DNA from 4 places in the Neobacillus sp. DFD-2R genome. Region 4 is predicted to be linked to each of the others. Evidence: riboswitches for the same ligand, from Rfam matches in the RefSeq annotation. Region 4 holds a riboswitch; each other region holds the start of a gene.
The links. Region 4 has a riboswitch for S-adenosylmethionine ahead of AC3ANV_RS15445 (5-methyltetrahydropteroyltriglutamate--homocysteine S-methyltransferase). Riboswitches for the same ligand answer to the same signal wherever they lie in the genome.
Positions count from the first base shown of each region.

Region 1 (4,026 bases), 2.6 Mb from region 4:
AACAAACCGGTTTGAACATTATTGCCTTGATAGGAATGCTGCTCTTTAATCTTACTTTCATCGTTGGTCCCGTTGTCGGAATCGCCGGTACGTTTGTCGGGCTTTATGTAACGGCAATCGGTTGTCTTCTTTCTCCTCTGGGTTTCATCATGAATTTATTTACGCACGATACACCGATGCTGCTCATGTTCTTCTTCGTCCTCGCCGTCTTTTCATTTGGGTATCTGCTGTTCCTGTTGACACACTTTTTGGCAAAGGGATATATTCGCTTACTCCGTTGGTATTGGAAGCTCAATGTGAAAATCGTGAGAGGGGGTTATTAAGGTGAAAAAGTTATCGATAGTTGCCGCTATTTTGGGATTGGTGATTGGAGTCATTGGAGTTTTCTATTACGGGTTTGTCCATCCTGCCTCGGCGGTTGCGGTAAATGAAACGAAAACGATTCAAGTTAAGGACATTAATAAAATAAACCTGGAATCACGTTCATCCAGCGTCCATTTTTATCCTTCAAAAACCGACGCTTTAACCGTTCACCTCCACGGCAAAACCTCCCGAAAGGATCTGGTGTTTTCCGTAAGCAAGAGCGGTGATACGGCAATGATTGATATCGGGCCGAAAAATGATCAAAAATTTCATTTATCGCTATTTGAGTTCATGTCCAATCACCTGCAAGCCGATGTGGAGGTACCGGAGAAAATGTACAGTGAACTCACCGGCCGCTCGCAGGCAGGCAGTATTGAAATCCGGCAAATTTCAGCGGGCCGCATAGATTTGAATTCTTCCGCAGGCAGTATTAAAGGGGAAGACTTAAAAGGCGATGTAACCGCCCATTCTTCAGCGGGAAGTATAAAACTAACGAACATAGAGGGGAAAATGGATTTAACCAGCAGCGCCGGTTCGGTGGATGTCCAAGTAAAAGCGATTACCCGAGACATCACTGCCAGCAGCAGCGCAGGATCCGTTCGAATCGTAACCGGGCAGCAGCCGGAGTCTCTGCAACTGAACCTTCAGACATCTGCGGGCAGTGTGAATATCAATCTGGCCAACGTTTCGTACACAACAAAGGAACATGACCGCGTCATCGGCTCCATCGGCTCAGGCGGTCCGAAGCTGCAGCTGGAATCCAGTGCGGGATCTGTGTCTATCAATAAAAAATAGAATCATTTTAAGTAAAGGAACACAGTTTAGGCTGCCGAGATTGAATCGGACGCCTTTTTCTGTTTTGTTCTAAAGAGAGGACGGATCTAGGGATTGTGATTGTCCAGGAGGATGGACAGGTAATAGAGTCTGCCGGGAAAGACAATGAGTTATCTTATTCGTACCGAGTAAAATTTACCGATTAACCTAACAAGCACCGTTCCACGTGCCTGGTGCCACCTATCCGATATTTGTAAAGGATGGATAGGTTTTTTCTTTCCCAGTTCCCAAGGAGAGTTTTGAGATTAAAATAATAACTGTCATTATTTTTATTTTATAGCTGTAGGGATGTAGTGTTTTTTAAGAGACAGAATTATCTTGACATTCTTTTTGTCGGTTGATAAAGTTATAAAAAAATATTTCTTATCCAGAGAGGTGAATAGACTGGCCCGATGAAACCTCAGCAACAGGTCTACTAAGATACTGTGCTAACTCCTGCGGGTGATGATACCTTGATTGATAAGAGTGTAGGTTTTATTTGTCAGTAATGCACTCTTTTTAAGAGTGCATTTTTGCTTTTTCTTGAAGGAGGAGAAAGAAGGTAATCGAATATTTCTAAGAAAAATTAAAGTTGAGTTATAGTTTAAAAGTGAGAGGAAGATTTGCATGTTTAAGATAAAACAGAATTTTTCTATTATCTTATGCTTTATCCCAAAGATTCTCCAAATATTTTTGAATATATCCCTCGTTTTACTAGCAATCATTTTATCTATTTTACTAGTTAAGGAATTAATCATTTTCATTCAGATTTTGATAGGGGGAGGCAACAATGACTTTAAACTTTTTCTTGCCAATATACTTATCTTCTTTTTATATTTTGAGTTTATTTCTATGATTGTTAAATACTTTAAAGAAGATTACCACTTCCCTATTAGGTATTTTTTATATATTGGCATAACGGCAATGATAAGAATAATTATTGTTGATCACGATCACCCTCAAAATTCATTATTTTATGCGATTATTATCTTAATCCTAATAATTGGGTATTTCATTATCAATTTAACTCCTCGTGAAAGGCCCGATAGTACCCGGTTGAATAAAAAATAATAATTGCTTGTCACTATTGTTCGAATGGAAAAGTTGAAGGATGTTAGGTGCACGAATATTTCCAAAGTTATTGTACGTATCCCGGGTTGGAAAAGATGGATATGTTCCTATTTTTATTGATAAAAAACCGCAGGTAGTAACGTTAGGGTGAACCGTATCATAAATAGATACGGTTTTTTTGTACAACTCGATAGCTCACAAAGAGGATACTAAATTTGATATTCTATTAAAAAAATGAAACACCAATTGACATTCTTTTTACTATTTTTAGACGGAAAACCTTTTAAAATAGAAGCCTCGCGGGATATTTAATCAAACGTTTGATTAAAAAGGATTTTAGTCGGATTTTGTCAAGTTTTCAGGTCGAGGGGATGGACTAATTGAGTATAGCCTGCCTGTTCTGGCGGTTATGCCGATTTCATTTGCGAATAGCAGGGTCTTTTTGCGAAAACGCACATAATAGTAACTTAATTATTAAAAAAGACTGAAGGCAAATCCGTATAGTTGGGATTTGCCTTCAGTCTGTGACTCTCTTTTTAATCGAGACTTACTTATCTAATTCTGGCACCATCATGACCAACTCGATAAGAACCAATCTTCGTATCATGTGCCATGATACCGCTGCTATAGAGGTAGTACCACTTACCGCCGGTTAAGATCCAGCCGGTCGCCATCGAACCATCTTTATTTAGGAAATACCAGTTCTTGTTATACCATAACCAACCGGTTTTCATGGCTCCGGTGTTGTCCAGATAGTACCACTTCTTCCCGTCTAGAATCCAACCGGTAGTCATAATACCGGTAGATTTATTGAAGTAGTACCATTTACCTTTATCAAGAACCCAACCGGTTTTCATTGCACCGGTAGCAGTATCCAGGTAATACTTCTTGCCGTTGTACACTAACCAACCCTTTTGTTTTACGTTGTTTACATAATAATAGCGTTTACCATTTTCAGTAACCCAACCATTCAGATTCGCTTTCATAACTGTAACATTTGTTGGACTGCTTTCATTTCCTGCGCTGTCCGTTGCAGTAACAGTTAAAATCGAACCGGCATTTTCATGAGGAATTCTCGTTGTGAACTTTCCATTATCACCGGCTACAGAGGCACCAATTTGAACTCCACCCAGAGAAACAATAACTTTCGCATTAGGTTCCGTAACACCGGTGATCACATTTTCATTATCGTGGATGGGATTAACTAAAGGCGGGGTGGGGGGTGTTGTATCTTGTTGCTGGTCTATGAAATCCCAAGCCAAACCATATGTATCATCTGTTGTATACATACCGACATTTAATGCACTTATATAGTAAACTCCTGCTGGAAGATTGTATCCTAATGTTAATTGGTGGTCATCTTGTTGCATATAATCAGAAAAAATGAGATTATCATTTGCATCCGTAAGCACAAAACCAATGTCTGATAAAGAAGTGGTTTGCATGATTCCCGATACACCTATTAAACCGGACTTTGGGACAGTGATTTGGTAGGTGTCAATGTCATAGTCAGTAAATGTACCTAGAACAATATCCCCTCTATTTAAAAGGTTTGCATTATAAATTTCGTTATTTGGCTCTACCTCATAAACATAATTACCAGTTAAATCTTTTGACTTAACGACACCCTGTGATTTAATGTCAGCTTTAATTCCACCTTGTGTTTTCACCTCAGATTTTAACAATCTATCAATTTTAGCATTTTCAAAGCCAGCCATTTTATGAATTTGACTTTGTGATTTATCCTTGTTCAATTGACCTTTTAGTGCATCATAAGGT
Region 1 is NZ_CM173228.1:226,569-230,594, forward strand. Features, by position in the region: gene AC3ANV_RS01170 (HAAS signaling domain-containing protein) at 1-323, shown strand, start outside; gene AC3ANV_RS01175 (DUF4097 family beta strand repeat-containing protein) at 325-1,158, shown strand; SAM riboswitch class I at 1,558-1,663, shown strand; gene psiE (phosphate-starvation-inducible protein PsiE) at 1,804-2,247, shown strand; gene AC3ANV_RS01185 (N-acetylmuramoyl-L-alanine amidase family protein) at 2,799-4,026, opposite strand, start outside.
Region 1: another riboswitch for S-adenosylmethionine. It lies ahead of psiE (phosphate-starvation-inducible protein PsiE); the one in region 4 lies ahead of AC3ANV_RS15445 (5-methyltetrahydropteroyltriglutamate--homocysteine S-methyltransferase).

Region 2 (4,026 bases), 2.3 Mb from region 4:
TAATACGATCTGCTGTCTTCGCGAATTGTCTTAACAAGACTAATAATTCCTAAGGTTGCTGCACAAACGCCGAATAAAACAACTACTGTGTAAATGTCACTATCAACAAATAGTTTTACAAAACCATAGGAGATGACAAGTGAGAGGATTGGAGATACAATCCATACTTTCACAATCTTACTAATTACGGCAGTTTTAAAAATTTCCAGCCCTTTTTGTGCAGTACCAATTCCCATAATCGCCGTACTTGTTACTTGTGTAAGTGGAACCGGCAATCCAAAAATAGAAGCTAAAATGACAAGAGTTGCACCTGTTCCTGAAATCGCTCCACCTTCTAAAAGGGAGAAGCTTGTTATTTTTTTAGCATTTGTTTGTAACACACCTTTTCCAAGGAGAATGGCACCGAGAGCAATAATCAAACCGCCGATGATTATGCCGGCTTTGACTGTCAATATTCCGGCTCCGACGATTGGCCCTGCTGCATTGGCAACATTGTTCATTCCCGCTGAAAAGGACTCGAAAAAACCAACAATGATCACAAATAGTGAGAGAATGCCTTTTGTTTTCCCTGTTTCTAGCTTAGGGTATTTTTTTTGTACTCGCTGAATCAGTTTTCCAAATATAAACCCTAAAGTAAAACCAATAATCGGTATGATAAACCAAAAAGCAACGATCACCATAATATTTTTAATAAATAAGGCACGATAGGCTATTCCTACCCCCACCACAGCTCCAACGGTAATTTCGCTTGTTGAAAGAGGAATACTTAAAATATTAGCGAGAAATAAAGATAAAGCAGCAGATGAAAGAATGATCAAAACAACCTTTACGGTTAAAAACGTGTGGGGAATAAGGTTGCTCCCAATTGTTTTAACCACCTCACTGCCTCCGATTACAGCACCGGCAAAAATACCAATGCCGCAGATAAGCAAGGCTATTTTCCGACTAGGAAGTGCACCTGAGCCGTAAGGGATACTAATGGCAGCTGCGGCACCGCTAGCACCAATATTCAAGGCAAAAAACAAGGCAACTGCACATGCTGCATAAGTAAGTGTCATTGACGTCCCCTCTTATCCATGCAGTCCGCACTCAGTTTTTCCTTTACCGGACCATCTTCCCGAACGAAGATCTTCTTCATTCCAAGCGGGTGCAGTACAAGTTTTACATCCAATACTTGGATAGCCCTTATCATGCAGGATATTGTATGGAAGCTGGTTTTTGTGAGCATATCTCCAAATATCCTTCCAGGTCCAATGGATGAGTGGGCAAATTTTTACTGATTTAAATTTACTGTCCAAATTAAAAAATTCGGTGTTCTTCCTTGTTTCTGACTGTTCTCTTCTTAATCCTGAAAGCCATGCCGTCCCGCCGGATAGGACTTCATTAAGCGGAATGACCTTTCTCATTTCACAGCACTTATTAGGCTCACGCTTCCATAATTCATCCCCATATTCCAATGCCTGCTGTTCAAGTGTAAGTTCAGGCTTTTTTAATTCAATTCTAAGGTTTGGATATTTTTGTTTTACTTGTTCAATTAACTGATAAGTCTCCTCAAAATGAACCCCTGTATCAAGAAATACGATCCTTGCTTTGTCATTTACCTTTGAGATCAAATCTATTAAAACAATACCTTCAATCCCGAAACTGCATGCATATGTTATCTCATCTTCTGAGTAATGCTGATATGCCCATCTTAATACTTCGAGAGCGCCTTTTGTTTCATCACTCATTGCAAACAAAGGCGGCGAAAACGAATCAAACGTATGATAAGTCAACAATTCAGTCAAGCTAACTTCCCCCATTTCTTTAAGGCAATAAAAAAAACAGTTATAACCAAGCAGTTAAAACTGCCTCTAGTTTTCTAGTCAGCACTTTTTATTTCAACCTTACTTTTTCATTCTTTTCAATTTGAATAATCTTTCCGTCCTGTACGACAAGCGTTATCGAACCAAACTTTAAATCTGTTAATAACTCTTTAAGCCGTGCAAAAACAGGTTCCAGCAAGTCTTCTTTTCCCAAACAAGTCCCTCCCTTGTTAAACAAAAAATCTTCCCATTTCGGAAAGACTGTTTAGGTAATATTTTTACCTTATCTTTCAAAATGGTTCACATTTTGTTGGATTTAGCACCTTACTATTTGTAGGTTGCCGGACATCAAAGGGCCAATTCCCTCCGTCTCTCTGGATAAGTATTCATTTTTAATAAAAACAAAATTCTTTAAGGAGTTTAATCCCTAGTTAATATATCGGTTTAATTAAATTTAACAGCATTATGTATAAATGTCAATCTGTTATTTTAAAATTTTCTGGCTTTTTCATAAATTGTTAAAAAAGTCCTAAGAACAAAAGGCGCAAGCGCCCGGTTAGCGCACGACAGGATTGGTACGGCTCGACTGAGGTAAAGTCAGATAATTTTCCAAGTTATCCGCACCAAATTATTTTATAGTTTCCTAAACGATACAAAAAGCTCTAGGCCTTGTATTGGCGCTAGAGCTAGATATTTCTTATAGTAAATAAAATAAACCATTTTCGCTAAAAATAAAAAAGCAAGTGGATCTACACCCACCTGCTTTTAATAGTAAATAATTATTCTTGAATTGTTGTAATTGAACCTGAACCTACAGTACGTCCGCCTTCACGAATTGAGAACTTTGTTCCTTCTTCGATTGCAACTGGAGCGATTAGTTCAACTGTCATTTCGATGTGGTCGCCAGGCATAACCATTTCAGTACCTTCTGGAAGCATACAAATACCAGTGATATCAGAAGTACGGAAATAGAATTGTGGACGGTAGTTTGAGAAGAATGGAGTATGACGTCCACCTTCTTCTTTTGATAAAACGTAAACTTGTGCTTTAAACTTAGTGTGTGGAGTGATTGACTTTGGTTTAGCCAATACTTGACCACGTTCGATATCTTCACGTGCTACACCACGAAGAAGAGCACCGATATTGTCTCCTGCTTCTGCAAAGTCAAGAAGCTTACGGAACATTTCTACACCTGTTACAGTTGTAGATTTTGGTTCTTCAGTGAAACCTACGATTTCAACTACGTCACCAACTTTAACTACACCACGCTCAACACGTCCTGTAGCAACAGTTCCACGACCAGTGATAGAGAAAACATCCTCAACAGGCATCATGAATGGCTTATCAGTGTCACGAGTTGGAGTTGGGATAAACTCATCAACAGCAGTCATAAGTTCATAGATTTTTTCTTCCCAAGCAGCATCGCCTTCTAATGCTTTAAGAGCAGAACCTTTGATAACCGGAGTATCATCACCAGGGAAGTCGTATTCTGTTAATAGATCACGAATTTCCATTTCTACTAATTCAAGAAGTTCTTCGTCGTCTACCATGTCACATTTGTTCATGAATACAACAAGGTATGGTACTCCTACTTGACGAGAAAGAAGGATGTGCTCACGAGTTTGTGGCATTGGGCCATCAGTTGCAGATACTACAAGGATACCGCCGTCCATTTGCGCAGCACCAGTGATCATGTTTTTAACATAGTCAGCGTGTCCTGGGCAGTCAACGTGTGCATAGTGACGGTTATCAGTTTCATACTCAACGTGTGCAGTAGAGATTGTGATACCACGTTCTCTTTCTTCCGGTGCACCGTCGATTTGATCGTATGCACGAGCTTCTGCCTTACCAGATTTAGCAAGAACTGAAGTGATAGCAGCTGTTAAAGTAGTTTTACCGTGGTCAACGTGACCAATTGTTCCGATGTTAACGTGTGGCTTTGAACGGTCGAATTTAGCTTTACCCATTAGGAAGTCCTCCTTTAAATTATAAAAGTTAAGTATATTTATTTATGGAAGCTGTGAAGTGGTTGTCCAAATTCTCAGCTTCCATGCTTACATTAGTAGTTATACTTTATAGAAAGGTGAAAATCAATTATTCACCTTTATTTTTTTTGATGATTTCTTCAGAAACTGATTTTGGTACTTCTTCATAGTGGTCAAAATGCATGGAGAATACTCCACGACCTTGAGTACTTGAGCGAAGCGCTGTTGCATAACCA
Region 2 is NZ_CM173228.1:5,328,765-5,332,790, forward strand. Features, by position in the region: gene cysP (sulfate permease) at 1-1,058, opposite strand, end outside; gene AC3ANV_RS26815 (phosphoadenylyl-sulfate reductase) at 1,071-1,778, opposite strand; gene AC3ANV_RS26820 (YezD family protein) at 1,876-2,001, opposite strand; SAM riboswitch class I at 2,086-2,190, opposite strand; gene tuf (elongation factor Tu) at 2,585-3,772, opposite strand; gene fusA (elongation factor G) at 3,900-4,026, opposite strand, start outside.
Region 2: another riboswitch for S-adenosylmethionine. It lies ahead of AC3ANV_RS26820 (YezD family protein); the one in region 4 lies ahead of AC3ANV_RS15445 (5-methyltetrahydropteroyltriglutamate--homocysteine S-methyltransferase).

Region 3 (4,026 bases), 1.9 Mb from region 4:
TGGAACAGCATTAATCAAAAAAGTGGAGTGGCAAAAGAACAGCACGACCCTGACATATCAATTAATTTCATTGAATTCAACCAATTAAGCAGGGCCCTTATGCCTCTGCGTTATTAGAAAAACCCCCATCATTGTCATTGATGGGGGTTTTAAGTCATTAAAACTCTACTTAGGCAATTGGACCGCCTTTTTCTTCAATATCCGCTGAAACGTTTGTGAACTTTTTAAAGTTTTCACGGAATTTTTCGGCAAGCTCTTTGGCTTTCTTTTCATATGTTTCAGCATCTGCCCAGGTTTTAATCGGCTGAAGCACTTCATCAGGAACACCGGCAATGTGCAGCGGGATATTTAAACCGAAAATATCGTCTCTTACTGTTTCAACATTGTTGAGTTCCCCTTCAAGTGCGGCTTGGACCATTGCTCTTGTAAAGGAGAGCTTCATGCGGTTACCGACACCATATTCTCCCCCGGTCCATCCTGTATTAACGAGGAAGACATTGGCATTATGTTCGAGAATTTTTTCACCAAGCATTTCCGCATACCGTGTCGCAGGCAAAGGTAAGAACGGAGCACCAAAGCAGGTTGAGAAGGTTGCCTGTGGTGAAGTAATTCCACGTTCTGTCCCGGCAAGCTTGGATGTATAACCACTTAAGAAGTGATACATCGCTTGTTCCTTGGTTAATTTAGCAATTGGCGGCAACACTCCGAATGCGTCAGCTGTTAAAAAGACGATTGTGTTTGGATGGCCCGCAATACTTGGCAGCACAATATTATCAATTGCATCAATTGGGTAAGCTGCACGAGTATTTTCTGTTAATGTGCCATCATCATAATCAGCAATTCTTGATTCTTGATTAATAGTTACATTTTCTAAAACTGTACCGAAGCGAATTGCGTCAAAAATTTGCGGCTCTTTCTCACGGGAAAGATTAATGCATTTTGCATAGCATCCGCCTTCAATGTTAAAAACGCCGTTTGACGACCAACCGTGCTCGTCATCGCCAATTAGCCGGCGATTAGGATCGGCAGATAATGTTGTTTTTCCTGTACCTGAAAGACCAAAGAACAGGGCTACATCACCTTCTTGACCTACATTGGCAGAACAGTGCATCGATAAAATATTATTTTCAGGTAACAAATAATTCATCACGGAAAAAATTGATTTTTTCATTTCACCAGCATATTCTGTGCCGCCAATTAACACAGTCCTGCGTTCAAAGGAAATAATAATAAACGTTTCTGAGTTGGTGCCGTCTACAGCAGGATTTGCTTTAAAGTTTGGAGCGGAAATAACAGTGAATCCAGCGTTATGTGCCAATAATTCGTCTTCGTTTGGGCGAATAAACAATTGATGGACGAATAAATTATGCCATGCGAACTCATTAATCACCTGAATTGGCAATTGTGATTTTTTATCGGCGCCTGCAAAGCCTTTAAAAACAAAAATTTCGTTTTTCTGTTTTAAATAGTCTACTACCTTATTATAGAGGTTGTTGAATGCTTCTTCTGATATCGGCTGATTTGCTCCCCAGGCAATTTTATCTTTTGTGGAATCTTCCGCCACAATAAATTTGTCTTGAGGAGATCTTCCTGTGTATTTACCTGTGGCTACACGAATGGCTCCTGTAGAGGTTAATGTGCCTTCATTGCGACTTAAAATTTTTTCAACTAATTGCGGTACAGATAATTGCACTTGAACATGATTTTCTTTTAATAATTCATTTAATTCATTCGGAGTGTGAACAGAATTCATCTGAGGGAACCTTCCTTTACCATTTTTTTAAATGTGATAACACTTCGAAAATAGTATAACACATTTAATTTAATAGTCTATACTAATTAATGAAATTAGATTGTATTTTATACTATATTCGTAAAAGGGATGAATAGTTAATAAAAATAATTATTTTAAAAAAATGTTCAATAATGAAATTTCCTTTAATGTTTTTTTTTCGGCATCACTAAAAATTAATCTTTTTTAAAGGCTATTTTCGCATAGATTGTTGTTTTTCGTATAAGTTTATCAACCCGTATAATTAGAAGCTTCGTGGCATCTTTTCGTAAGAACATTTGTGAAAATTGCCTAGAAACTTAGTAAATGAACTTTATTAAGTTTCAAAAGCAACAAAGTTTACGAAAAGAGCCTTTTTAAAAGAAGGATAAAATTGTATTTCGAAAACGGTGTTATATCCCATTTTTCCTTAAATTTTATAAAAAAATTCATTGACATTGTTCGATAATGTGCGGTATGATTATTCATTGAACGGATACTCTCTTATCCCGAGCTGGTGGAGGGACAGGCCCTATGAAACCCAGCAACCTGCTACATGAGAAAATGACCTCTTTTCAGGTCTTTTTCCTAGCGAAGGTGCTAATCTGACGCAAGGCTTTGACCTTGAACGATAAGAGTGAAAGGCCCGGAACAACCTTTCCTCACAATGGTAAGGTTTTTTGTTTTGTATAAGTCCTTTTATGATAAGAGTTAGGAATAAGGTTTTAGTTTATTCCCTTCTAATAAAAATCCTTTGTTTATTTCATACTATAAAGGGAATGAGTTCCGTATCAAAGTACGAGGTTCAAGAAGTATTCCTGTAACCTTTTAAAACCTCGATAATCTCATAATATAGGAGGAATTCAGTTGTCAACAAAACGTCGTTTGTTCACTTCTGAATCAGTAACTGAAGGTCATCCTGATAAAATCTGTGACCAAATTTCTGATTCCATTTTAGACGCAATTTTAGCGAAGGATGCTAATGCTCGTGTTGCCGCAGAAACTTCAGTAACTACAGGACTTGTTCTTGTAGCGGGTGAAATCACTACTTCTACTTACGTGGATATTCCAAAAATTGTTCGTGAAACGATTAAAAGTATCGGTTACAATCGTGCTAAATATGGCTTTGACTCCGAGACGTGTGCCGTTTTAACATCTATTGATGAACAGTCTCCGGATATTGCCATGGGTGTTGATCAGGCACTTGAAGCCCGTGAAGGTCAAATGTCTGATGAACAAATCGAAGCAATTGGGGCAGGAGACCAAGGTTTAATGTTTGGTTTCGCTTGTAATGAAACAAAAGAGCTAATGCCTTTACCAATTTCCTTAGCACACAAGCTTGCTCGCCGTTTAACAGAGGTTCGCAAAGAAGAGATTCTTCCTTATCTCCGTCCGGATGGAAAAACGCAAGTAACAGTTGAATATGATGAAAACGACAAACCTGTTCGTATTGATACGATTGTTATTTCAACCCAGCATCATCCTGAAATCACATTAGAGCAAATTCAACGTAATTTAAAAGAATATGTTATCAATCCGGTTGTTCCACAGGAACTAATCGATGAAAACACAAAATATTTTATTAATCCAACAGGTCGATTTGTAATTGGTGGACCTCAAGGGGATGCAGGCTTAACAGGCCGTAAAATCATCGTTGATACGTACGGTGGTTATGCACGTCATGGCGGAGGTGCGTTCTCCGGTAAGGATCCAACGAAAGTTGACCGTTCTGCAGCCTATGCAGCACGTTATGTAGCTAAAAATATTGTAGCAGCAGGGCTTGCTGAGAAATGTGAAGTACAGCTTGCATATGCAATCGGGGTAGCACGTCCGGTTTCTATTTCTGTTGATACTTTCGGTACAGGCAAAGTTAGCGAAGATGTTTTGGTTGATCTAGTAAGTGAAAACTTTGACCTTCGCCCGGCAGGAATCATTAATATGTTGAACCTTCGCCGTCCAATTTATAAACAAACAGCAGCGTACGGACACTTTGGACGTACAGATGTTGATCTGCCTTGGGAACGTACTGATAAAGCAAATCAATTGCGTGAACAAGCAGAAAATCGCTAAATAAAACTCGCGACTGACAATATAATTAGTAGTATATTTAAAGAGTGAAATCGCAAAGATTTCACTCTTTTATTTTTGTTGATTACCAGTTGAAGAATATTTCCCTAACTATTGACAAACAAACTACATGTAACTATAATGAATACATGTAATCGTTATAGTTACATTTAGTTAACGCCGTTACA
Region 3 is NZ_CM173228.1:1,210,455-1,214,480, forward strand. Features, by position in the region: gene AC3ANV_RS05810 (DUF2584 domain-containing protein) at 1-88, shown strand, start outside; gene pckA (phosphoenolpyruvate carboxykinase (ATP)) at 170-1,753, opposite strand; SAM riboswitch class I at 2,273-2,409, shown strand; gene metK (methionine adenosyltransferase) at 2,639-3,841, shown strand.
Region 3: another riboswitch for S-adenosylmethionine. It lies ahead of metK (methionine adenosyltransferase); the one in region 4 lies ahead of AC3ANV_RS15445 (5-methyltetrahydropteroyltriglutamate--homocysteine S-methyltransferase).

Region 4 (4,026 bases):
ATATTTAGAGGATGATATTCCTCATATCGATATGAGATTACAAATAAAGCATATCGATACCAAGTAATTTCTTTTAATCGCTCATTGTAACAAACCAACAAAAATTAAAAAAGCGATACCATTGATAGTGATTTTCCATGCATAGTTGGAAGCTGGTAAGACTTGGGCACTGTTTAAAAATTGCTCCTCAAAACGGAATATTAATACAAAGGGGATGGCTTATTTAACTTTCCTTAAGCCCATCCCATTATGAATCTCTTGAATACCTTCTTCACAAACTCCATATAAAAGTCAGGAACAAGATTCACACACAATTTGAATATCGGACGGGACGACAAACTTTCGGATGCACAACTCAATGTCCTCCCAATTCAGAATTTGTTCGATTTTAATCCCCATTTTCTTTAAAATTTAAAAAAGGGGTCGATTTTTGAGAAGTTATTGATAATCAGATAAAACTCTCCCTTCCATATATACAACTGGGAGGGAGAGTTTCTACAGTCTATTTGTTACCCCATACACTTTCAGCAATTTTTATCATGTGACTTATTTTATTCCATTGCTCCTCTTCTGTTAATATATTTCCTTCTTCCGTACTGGAGAATCCGCATTGAGGACTTAATGCTAGGTTTTCTAAAGGAATATATTGACTTGCTTCATTTATTCTATCTTTAATCGCGTCCGGATCTTCTAGTTCCGGGAATTTAGATGTAATCAGTCCTAGTACGACTGTTTGGTCATCACGTTTAAAGCTTTTTAATGGTCCAAAATCACCTGAACGTTTATCATCATATTCTAGGAAGAGCCCATCTACATTTAAATTAGCAAATATGGCATCAGATATATAATCGTACCCACCACTTGTAATATAGGTAGACCTGAAGTTTCCACGGCAAATATGCATCGTGATGATCATATCATCGGGTTTCTTAGAAAGGGCATCATTTAAACAACGTACTCTAGTATCGATAATGTCCTGTACTTCCATGTTGAGTCTATCTACAACTGCTTTAATACGTTCTTCCGAAACAAAATCAATCCAGGAAGTATCGTCTAGTTGTAAATAGCGACATCCCGCATTATAGAAAGCTTGAATGGCTTTTTGGTATGCTGTTACTGTATCATTATAGAACTGCTCTCTGTTCCCGTTATAATATTCATCACCCTGAATTCTAGTGAATAACATATTAGGACTTGGAATGGAGAATTTAGCAACTTGACTTCCATCACCATACTTGTCTACTGCCTCTTTTAAGAACTTAAAATGTTCTACCATATAATGATTATCGAAGTCTACTTTATCAACCACTTTAATGGCATTATTTCTTGTTTTAGCACCCTTGAAGTTACTTACATATTCCGTTTCAAATAATTCAACACCTTCTAAACCTGATAAGAAATCTAAGTGCCACCAAGAACGTCTAAACTCGCCATCCGTTATTGATTTAAGTCCCACTTTAATTTGCTTTTGTACAAGCTTCTCAATTTCTTTATCCTCTGTAGACTTGAGGGCATCTTTATCAATTTCCCCATTCACATAAGCCTTTCTTGCTTCTTTAATCGGTTCCGTTCTTAGAAAACTACCTACATGATCGGCCTTAAATGGAGATTTAACGAGTGTTTTTGACATAAATTATTTCCTTCTTTCTTTACTATTTAAAAAACCCTCTTCTCAAATATAAGAAAAGGGGAAGTTATCGTAACTGATTCTCTTCTTATCTTTAAGCAAATCGCTGCTGGAATTGGCATACTAAAATAAGTCTGCTGCCGAGGCTTCAAAGGGCCAGTCCCTCCACCTCTCTGGATAAGATTATTCAAAATATTAAAATTAAACATAATGTATCCCTGTTTTGCTAGTCTGTCAACAGGAATCGAATAAAATGTGAGAATTTTCATAGAAGTGCTTATATTTTTACTTTCAGTATGTAGGACAAATCATATTTTTTCATAAGAAAAAAGTGTATTCCTTGTTATTGTCGAATTATGTCTAATTAAGAAGATTAGATTGGCAAAAGAGAAAATAAAAGAACAGTTTATTGTATATAATCTATTGTGTTATTCCACTAATGGGTGCTTAGATTCAACAGGTAAGATGTTCCGACAGCCTTTTTTTTCTTCCACTAACGACTTGGGAACAATTACTAGAGGATTATTTAGATTTATATTTGATTCATCAACCATTTGGTTATGTATATGGTTCATGGCGTGCTATCATAAGTAGAGTCGAAAAATAGAGGGTGGCGGTTCATTGGAAGGGGCAAACCAAATGTGTGTACCTGGGCCTTGTGGACGGACTTCTCACTTTTTACCTACTTTTAAATAATTTAAAATTATCATATAATAGTAGATATCTTTATCTGTAAATAATTGTATACACTATGATTTGGTTATATTGAGACAGAAAAGGTGTGTATGTTGGTTGCGCCTTAGCTTGGTGTGATGCCTACAACTTTTCTGCAAATTTTAGGGGAAAAGGTTGATAAAAATGAGCAACAGGGAAACTAAAACAGACGTAATTTTAATTGGCGCCGGAATCATGAGTGCGACTTTAGGGACACTCTTGAAAGAATTAGTACCAGAATGGGAAATTACAGTGTTTGAGAAGCTCGCAAACGCAGGAGAGGAAAGCTCTAACGAATGGAATAATGCGGGAACGGGGCATGCGGCACTGTGTGAGCTTAACTACACGGTCGAAAAACCGGATGGAACTGTAGATATTAGTAAAGCGATAAAAATTAATGAACAGTTTCAAGTTTCAATGCAGTTTTGGTCTTATCTTGTAAACAGCAGGATGATACAAAATCCACAGGACTTTATCATGCCATTGCCACATATGAGTTTAGTACAAGGAGAACAAAATGTAACGTTTTTAAAGAAACGTTTTGAAGCGCTGTCGAACAATCCTCTATTCCAAGGGATGGATTTTTCCGACGACCATGATAAACTGACGCAATGGATTCCTCTTATCATGGAAGGCCGTACATTGAATGAACCGATTGCGGCTACAAAGATCGACTCTGGAACGGATGTCAACTTTGGTGCTTTAACACGCATGTTGTTTGACCACTTAAAGTGTAAAAACGTCGAGATAAAATACCAGCATAGTGTTATGAATATGAAACGTACTAGCGACGGCTTGTGGGAATTGAAAGTGCGAAATCTCGATAGCGGTACTGTCGAACGTCATACTGCAAAATTCGTCTTTATCGGAGGCGGGGGAGGTAGCCTGCATTTACTGCAAAAATCCGGTATTCCTGAAGGAAAACATATTGGGGGATTCCCTGTAAGCGGAATATTTATGGTGTGTAATAATCAGGATGTTGTAGCGCAGCACCATGCAAAAGTGTATGGTAAAGCTAAGGTTGGTGCTCCGCCGATGTCTGTTCCGCATCTTGACACAAGATTTATTGAAAATAAAAAATCGTTGCTATTTGGACCATTTGCCGGCTTCTCACCAAAGTTCCTAAAAACTGGTTCTATGTTTGATTTAGTTACTTCCGTAAAACCGAATAATGTCTTAACTATGTTGGCGGCAGGCGCAAAAGAGATGTCACTGACAAAATACCTGATTCAGCAAGTGATGTTATCGAAAGAACAACGCATGGAAGAGTTACGTGAGTTTATCCCGAACGCCAAAAGCGAGGATTGGGATATAGTAGTAGCGGGCCAACGTGTGCAAGTTATCAAAGATACGGAAGCTGGCGGCAAAGGAACGCTTCAATTTGGTACGGAAGTGATTACTGCCGCTGATGGCTCGATTGCAGCATTACTAGGAGCTTCTCCGGGTGCTTCTACTGCCGTTCACGTTATGCTTGAGGTAATCAAAAAATGCTTCCCGCAACAAATGAAAGAGTGGGAACGGAAAATCAAAGAAATGATTCCTTCTTATGGCGTGTCACTAATGGAAAACCCTGAGCTTCTGACCGAAATTCATACTTCAACAGCCGAGACGCTTGGTCTAAGCGAAAAAGAGCCGGTCTTTAGTTAATTCTTTGGATGTAAAAACCAAAGTTTAAGAAATTGAGT
Region 4 is NZ_CM173228.1:3,067,136-3,071,161, reverse strand. Features, by position in the region: gene AC3ANV_RS15450 (GNAT family N-acetyltransferase) at 1-67, shown strand, start outside; gene AC3ANV_RS15445 (5-methyltetrahydropteroyltriglutamate--homocysteine S-methyltransferase) at 503-1,630, opposite strand; SAM riboswitch class I at 1,713-1,811, opposite strand; partial or broken gene AC3ANV_RS15440 (aldo/keto reductase) at 2,133-2,213, shown strand; gene AC3ANV_RS15435 (malate:quinone oxidoreductase) at 2,486-3,988, shown strand.